2 regions of the Mycobacterium spongiae genome follow, and region 2 is predicted to be linked to the other one. Evidence: riboswitches for the same ligand, from Rfam matches in the RefSeq annotation. Region 2 holds a riboswitch; the other holds the start of a gene.
What was found. A riboswitch is a leader RNA that binds a small molecule or an ion and turns the genes downstream of it on or off. The one in region 2 is predicted to bind cobalamin.

Region 1 (3,875 bases), 1.6 Mb from region 2:
CGTTTACCGCCAATGCCGCCGAAGCTGCTGAGATCGCCGAACTGGCCGCCGCCTCGGATCGGGTAGTGATGGAGGCCTTCCATTACCGCTACCATCCGCTGACGTTGCGCATCGAACAGATCATCGGGTCCGGCGAACTGGGCACGCTGCAGCGGGTGGAGACGGCGATGTGCTTCCCGCTGCCAAAGTTCTCCGACATCCGCTACAACTACTCGCTTGCCGGCGGCGCGACGATGGATGCCGGTTGCTACGCGGTTCATATGGCCCGCCTGTTCGGCGGAGAGAGCCCGGAAGTGGTTTCGGCACAGGCGAAGACGCGCGATCAACAGGTGGACCGTGCCATGACGGCCGAGCTGCGTTTTGCTGGTGGGCACACGGGCCAGGTCCGTTGCTCGATGTGGTCGTCGGACCTGCTCAACATCAGCGCCAGGGTGGTTGGCGATCGCGGCGAGCTGAGAGTGCTCAATCCCGTTGTTCCCCAGTTTTTCCACCGGCTGACGGTGCGGGCAGCACGCGGCAAAAGGGTGGAACGTTTTCCACGTCGGCCGTCCTACGCCTATCAACTCGACGCATTTGCCGGCGCTGTGTTGCACGGGCGAGCGGTCACGACGACGCCGGAGGATGCGGTCAAGAACATGACCGTCATCGATGCGATCTACCAAGCCGCCGGGCTCCCACTGCGCAACCCGAGTTAACACCCTGCCCAGTGCGGCTTTGACACCGAGCACGCTCGTGGCAAAGGCGAGTGGCCGGATCGAGAACGACGCTCCTGCAACGCGAGTACCGTGGAAGTCACGCGCGGTCGGTGGCGGTTCGGATTAAACGCCAGTGCGATGTTGGTTGGGCCGCTCGTTAGGGGGATCAGTGATGAATATCAAGAAAATCGGAGGGACGGTCGGACTCGCCGGCCTGCTGGGTGCCGTATCGCTGGGGCTCGGTCCGGGCATCGCGCAGGCCGATCCCGGGCCGCGAATCCCACGACCACCGGGACCGCATGTCGACCATCCGATCAACCCGCGTCCGTTATCGCCGGGGCACATCAAGCAGGTCTGCCCCTGGCACTCACCGCCGGGCCACTGGATTGGGGGGCCGCACGGGATACCCTGCACCTGAACAGATTCGCTGCGAACACCACCGGGAAGGCGCGCCGTGGCTGGCTGAGCGTTCCCTGTGACTCACCTGTGACGGCTGGGCTGAATATGCGGCGTCGACTAGCGTAAAGCCCGCAGCTGGTTTGCTGGCGGCATCTGCGTGTCGTCAGCATCAATCGGCGACCGCTTATTCAGGTTCGCCGTGAGAGGGAACCCGGTGTGAATCCGGGACTGTCCCGCAGCGGTATGCAGGAACGAACGCCGTCATCGGCACTGGCCCACAGCTCTGGGGCCGGGAAGCGACGGCCAGTAGGCGCAGCGTTTTGGCTGCGTGCCTGTGAGTCCGAAGACCTGCCAGTTGCGCCGGGCGAGTGTCGCCCGGCGCGCGTCGCCTCGTGGATCGGGCGGACGGCCATCGCGAAGAGCAGGGTTGCGCTGATTGGAGCGCCGGTGATCAGCTCTCGCGGCTGCAACGTCCCATCGGGCGGCGGGCATCCCGTCGTATCGGAGGACGTTTGATGGTAGGCCGAGCCCCGAGAGGCCATGCAGCGAGCTGCGATGGCCTATGCGGCGTCGACCGGCATCCGGGTGCTGGCGGTGGTCGATGACCGCACCGATGTGGCTGGCGTCGCCGCCGGAGGTGCATTCGGTGCTGCTGAGTAGCGGCCCCGGACCCGGCCCGCTGCTGGCCTCGGCGGCGCAGTGGAGTTCGCTCAGCGTCACCTACACCGACGCAGCTGACGAGTTGGCCATTTTGCTCGGTGATGTGGCGGCCGGCGCCTGGGAGGGGCCGACATCTGGGTCCTATGTGGCGGCCCACGCGCCGTATCTCGCGTGGCTCATGCAGGCCGGCGCCGACAGCGCCGCGATGGCCGCCCAACAACAAGCCACGGCCGTCGCCTACTCCACTGCCTTGGCCGCGATGCCGACGATGGCGGAGCTGGCCGGCAATCACGCCACTCACGCAGTGCTGACGGCCACGAACTTCTTTGGTATCAACACCATCCCAATCGCGCTCAACGAAGCCGACTACGTCCGGATGTGGATTCAGGCCGCCACCGTCATGGGTACCTACCAGGTAGCCTCGACCGCGGCTGTTGCCGCCACACCGCAGACCACACCGGCCCCCCCGATCGTGAAAGTCGACGGGCAGGCGGTCGCAGCCGCCCAAGCAGCAACGTCGCCCGCCGACAATCTCAGTCCGTTCGAACAATGGCTGCTGCGGATCTACACCGAGTTCTACAACGCGGTACTACAACCGTTTGTTGACTGGGTGGCGAACATCCCGTTTCTGCAAGCCATGTTTTCTGGCATCGATCCTTTTCTGCTCATTCTCGGTAATCCGCTGACCTACCTCAGCCCGGCGAACATCGCGTTCGCCCTCGGCTTCCCGATGGATATCGGTACCTACGTGGCTCTGCTGTCGCAAACATTCGCCTTCATCGCTGCGGACCTGGCTGCTGCGTTCGCCACCGGTAACCCGGTCACCATCGGCTTCACCATCCTGTTCACCGGCGTCGAAGCCGTTGGGACGATCATCACCGATACGATCGCGTTGCTGAAGACCCTGCTCGAACAGACCGTTGGGCTGCTCCCGGCGCTGCTGCCGCTGCTGACCTCGCCGTTACTGGCGTCGGGTGCGGTGCTCGCACCGATCGGCGCCAAGGGTGTGGCGGCGCTGGTTGCCGTGCCGCCACCGCCGCCACCGGTCGCGCCCGCCGCACCGCCGCTGGCAGCGCTTGCGCCAAGCGGACCCACGTCGGCGCCAGCCCCGACGCCGGCCCCCGTCGAGGCGACCGCCGCGGCACCGGCGCCGGGCCCGCCACCGCCAGCGGCTACCGCTCCACCCTCGGTGACCGGTGCCGGCGTGGGCGCGCACATGAACGGCCTTGCCTACCTGGTGGGCGACCTGGATTCGGCAGCTAAGCGGGCCGCGGGCACCGCCGCCAGGAGAAAGGCACCGCAACCGGACAGCGCCGAGGTACCCGAGGCCGCGGCGACCCCTCAGGAGCAGCAGCCGCGTCGCCCACCGCGCCGGCGGGCGAAGGCCCAGAAGCTCGGTCGCGGCTACGAGTATGCCGACTTGGAGGACGACGCCGACGTGCCAGCTGCCGCGGCTTGCTCCGCGAACAAAGACCGGTTGGCCGCGGTGGTCGCCTCCGATGACTGCGCCGGAATCCTGGGGTTTGCTGGGGTGGCGCAGAAGAACGGTGCCGGCCCCCCGGCAGGGTTGATCTCACGTGCCGGCGACGCGTTCGATCGTAGGCCTCGCATGCCCATGGTTCCCGGCACCTGGGAAGCCGAGCCAGCGCGGCCCCAGAATGCCTCCGGTGAGTCGGGCAGTCGAGCGGGCCATGAAGAAACTCGTTCGGCTGACGGTTGGCGAAGGCAGCAAAGGAGTGTGTCATGACGTTGCGAGTGGTTCCTGAGGGTTTGGCCGGCGCCAGCGCCGCAGTGGAGGCTTTGACGGCGCGGCTGGCGGCTGCGCAGGCCGCGGCTGCTCCGCTGACTGCCGTGGTGGTGCCGCCAGCGGCGGACCCGGTGTCCGTGGAAACCGCCGCGGGGTTTAGTGCCAGCGGCGAGGAGCACGCCGTGGTTGCTGCCCAGGGTGTTGAAGAGCTTGGGCGCGCGGGTGTCGGGGTCGGCGAATCTGGCGCAAGCTATCTCGCCGGCGATGTGGCCGCAGCCGCGACCTACGGGATCTCTGGCGGCTGACTGGTTCGACGGGTCGCGACACGGCTTTTTACGACAGTCAATGACCGAGTTTTGTATCGAGTGGACCCG
Region 2 (3,875 bases):
ATCTCCACATAGTCGAACTCGGTCGCCGCGATCAGCGGCGTGTTCTGACCCAAGAAATTCGTCGCCACCAACGACATCAACGCCGTGCGGTTGGCCGCCACCGCCGCTGGATGCACCGTCGCGGCCAATGCCGCATCAAACGCCAGCGCCGCCGCACGCGCCTGGCCCGCCGACAACTCCGCCTGGCCCGCCGCAGCGCTCAACCACGCCACATACGGTGCCGCCGCAGCCGCCATCGACACCGACGCCGGACCCGACCACGGGCCATTGGCCAACCCGCTCAGCACCGACTGAAACGACGTCGCCGAACCTGCCAAATCCGCCGCCAACCCGTCCCAGGCCGCCGCCGCCACGAACAGCGGGCTCGACCCCGCACCACCAAAAATCCGCGCCGAGTTAATCTCCGGCGGCAACCACGAAAAATCCAGAATCATCACAACCCCAACCCAGCAGCCCGCAAAGCGGATCCAGTAGTCACACGGCCAACGGCTATCGCCGATGATAGCCATTCATAGGACATTCATAGAAATAGTCGCCTATGGCGACTATTTCTCCAACCGAATAGTACGGCATGCCCGCACGAAAGTCTGCACTTTGGCGAAACCTCCTTCGACAGTCTCATCACCATAGATCAGATCTCTGCGCAATCACTTCCGCGGCCCGATCGCTGTCGAGGCGCACCGGGCACGACCGCAGCCTAGAGAGCGCGCGTCGCCAATCCTTGAGAGACACCGTCCCGCGGTGCGCCGCCGTGCATAGCAAGTCCGCCTCCCCCGATTGGTCGGTGTTGAGATCAACTATATGTTCTTCTCCAGAGATGCAGGCCAGGCGGTCCGAGGAGGGAGCATCATGACTGCAATCGACCGCTTCCGATACGACGGCAAGCGAGCGCTCGTTGTCGGTGGCGCGACGGGCATGGGCGCCGCCGCGGCCAAGACAGCGGCAGAACTCGGCGCCGAAGTTGTCGCGATGGATTACGCGCCGGTGCGCTACGACGTCGCGCACGCAATAAACGTGGATCTGCGCGACCCCGCTTCAATCAACTCGGCGATTGATCAGATCGGCGGACCGGTACACGCAGTGTTCTCTGCCGCCGGCGTCGCAGATGGTCCAGACCTTATGAGGATCAACTTCATCGGCCATCGCCATCTCATCAAGCGACTGCTTGACAACAACCTGCTCTCGTCGGGCTCGGCGATCTGTTTGATCTCCTCAGTCGCCGGCATGGGGTGGGAAAACGATCTGCCGCGACTGCTGGAGTTTCTGGCCACGCCCGACTATGCGGCGGCCCAAGATTGGGTATCGGCGCACGAGGCCGACGGCATCATCCATTACGGCTTTAGCAAGAAGGCCATCAATGCCTACGTGGCGACCCAGGCCTATCCCCTTTTGAAGAAGGGGATCCGCATCAACGCCATTTGCCCCGGTCCGACCGACACCCCGCTGGCCCAGGCCAACGCAGACCTGTGGCTCACCTTTGCGCAGGACTATCGGGACGAAACCGGCTCCAAGGTCCATACCCCGGAGCAGATGGGCGATGCCATGGCGTTCCTCAACAGCGCCGCCGCTTTCGGGATCAGTGGAATCACGATGCTGGTGGACTACGGACACACGATGTCATCGCTCACCGGTGCGTACCCGCCCGGCAAACCCATCATCGATCTGATCATGGGCCGCGCCCCGCTGCCCTAGCGGTAGCGTCGGGTCATGGCGCGCATCATCGTTATCGGTGGCCACGGCAAGATCGGACTGCGACTGGCCCGCATCCTGACCGAACGCGGCGACCAAGTCAGTTCGGTCTTCCGCAATCCCGATCACTCCGACGACGTCGCCGCGACGGGCGCCAAGCCGGTGGCGGCCGATATCGAACAACTCGATACCGCCGCGCTGGCGCAACTGTTGGCCGGGCACGATGCGGTCGTCTTTTCGGCTGGCGCAGGGGGCGGCAACCCGGCGCGGACGTACGCGGTCGATCGTGATGCCGCAATCCGGGTGATCGATGCCGCCGCGCCAGCGGGCGTTCGTCGTTTCGTGATGGTTTCCTACTTCGGCGCGGGTCCCAACCACGGCGTGGCAATCGACAATCCGTTCTTTCCGTACGCGGAGGCCAAGGCGACCGCGGATGCTCATCTACGGGCCAGCGACCTGGATTGGACCGTGCTGGGACCGGGCCGGCTCACGCTCGAACCCGCGACGGGCCGAATCGCTGTGGGTGCGGGAAAAGGCACTGTCGCAAGGGCAAATGTCGCACTTGTTGTGGCCGCAGCGCTGAGGGACGCCTCGACCATTGGCCGAACCATCGAGTTCAACGACGGAGATGTCCCGATCACCGACGCGCTGGTGGCCGCAGAGTAACCTGGAGCACGCAGCTGGTCTGCCGTCGCCACATGATGCTGGCGCCGGCATCGAGCGAAGCAACGATGCGTCGCGAGAGGGAACCCGGTGAGAATCCGGGACTGTCCCGCAGCGGTATGCAGGAACGACCGCCGTCTTAGAGCACTGGTCCTTAGGAAATCTGAGGCTGGGAAGCGACGGCCAGTAGGAGCACCACCGAAGTGCGCGCCTGCAAGTCCGAAGACCTGCCAGCCGTGCCGGGCGCGCCGCGTCCGGCGGCTCATCGCCTCGTGGAGTGGGCGCGTGGCCGTACCCGGCGATGGTGTGTGCGCATATTCGCACCCGAGCTGGATCGGCGCTGTGTCAACGGGCGGTGACCATCCCGTCGATTGAAGGACAGCTCGTGACCCAGCTAGACCGTCGTCAACCTTTTACTGCAACCATTACCGGCTCCCCCCGTATCGGCCCGCACCGCGAACTCAAGCGTGCGACCGAGGGCTACTGGGCCGGGCGTACTAGTCGATCCGATCTGGAGTCCGTTGCCGCGACCCTGCGCCGCGACACGTGGTCGGATCTGGCCGCCGCCGGCTTGGACTCGGTGCCGGTGAACACCTTCTCCTACTACGACCAGATGCTTGACACCGCCGTTCTGCTTGGCGCGCTACCGGAACGAGTACTCGGGGTCTCCGACGAGTTGGACCGCTATTTTGCGGCCGCCCGCGGCACCGAGACCATCGCGCCGCTGGAGATGACGAAGTGGTTCGACACCAATTACCACTACCTGGTTCCCGAGATTGGGCCGGCAACCAGGTTCACGCTGAACGCGGACAAGGTGCTGTCCGAGCTGAAAGAGGCCCACCGGCAGGGGATTCCGGCGCGCCCGGTCGTCATCGGGCCGGTTACCTTCCTGCTGCTGAGCAAGGCGGTCGACGGTGCGCCCCGACCCATCGAACGGCTCGAGGAATTAGTCGGGATCTACTCGGAGCTGCTGTCGTTCCTCGCCGACGGCGGCGCCCAGTGGGTGCAGCTCGACGAGCCGGCGCTGGTGACCGATATCTGCGCCGACGCGCCCGCGCTGGCCGAGCGGACGTACACCGCGCTGGGATCGATGTCCAACCGGCCGGCCATCCACGTCGCCACCTACTTCGGTGACCCGGGCGCAGCGTTGGCGGCTTTAGCCCGCACGCCCGTCGAAGCGATCGGGGTCGACCTGGTGGCAGGTGCGCGCGCGGCAGTGGCGTCGATCGTCGGGGCACCAGAACTGGCCAGCAAGACACTGGTGGCCGGCATCGTCGACGGACGCAACATCTGGCGCACGGACCTGGAGTCGGCGCTGAGCCGGCTGGCAACGCTGCTGGGTTCGGCGGCGACGGTCGCAGTGTCTACGTCTTGCTCGACGCTCCACGTGCCCTATTCGCTGGAGCTAGAAACCGACCTGGATGACGATCTGCGCAGCTGGCTGGCGTTCGGGGCGGAAAAGGTGGCCGAAGTTGTGGTGTTGGCGCGTGCGCTGACCGACGGGCGCGACGCGGTCGCCGAAG

Region 1: another riboswitch for cobalamin. It lies ahead of F6B93_RS10840 (PPE family protein); the one in region 2 lies ahead of metE (5-methyltetrahydropteroyltriglutamate--homocysteine S-methyltransferase).

The regions. Positions count from the first base shown of each region.
Region 1 is NZ_CP046600.1:2,668,792-2,672,666, forward strand. It holds gene F6B93_RS10835 (Gfo/Idh/MocA family protein) at 1-695, shown strand, start outside; cobalamin riboswitch at 1,252-1,464, shown strand; gene F6B93_RS10840 (PPE family protein) at 1,708-3,501, shown strand; gene F6B93_RS10845 (PE family protein) at 3,498-3,806, shown strand.
Region 2 is NZ_CP046600.1:4,262,587-4,266,461, forward strand. It holds gene F6B93_RS17280 (PPE family protein) at 1-434, opposite strand, end outside; gene F6B93_RS17285 (SDR family oxidoreductase) at 850-1,692, shown strand; gene F6B93_RS17290 (SDR family oxidoreductase) at 1,708-2,355, shown strand; cobalamin riboswitch at 2,384-2,601, shown strand; gene metE (5-methyltetrahydropteroyltriglutamate--homocysteine S-methyltransferase) at 2,738-3,875, shown strand, end outside.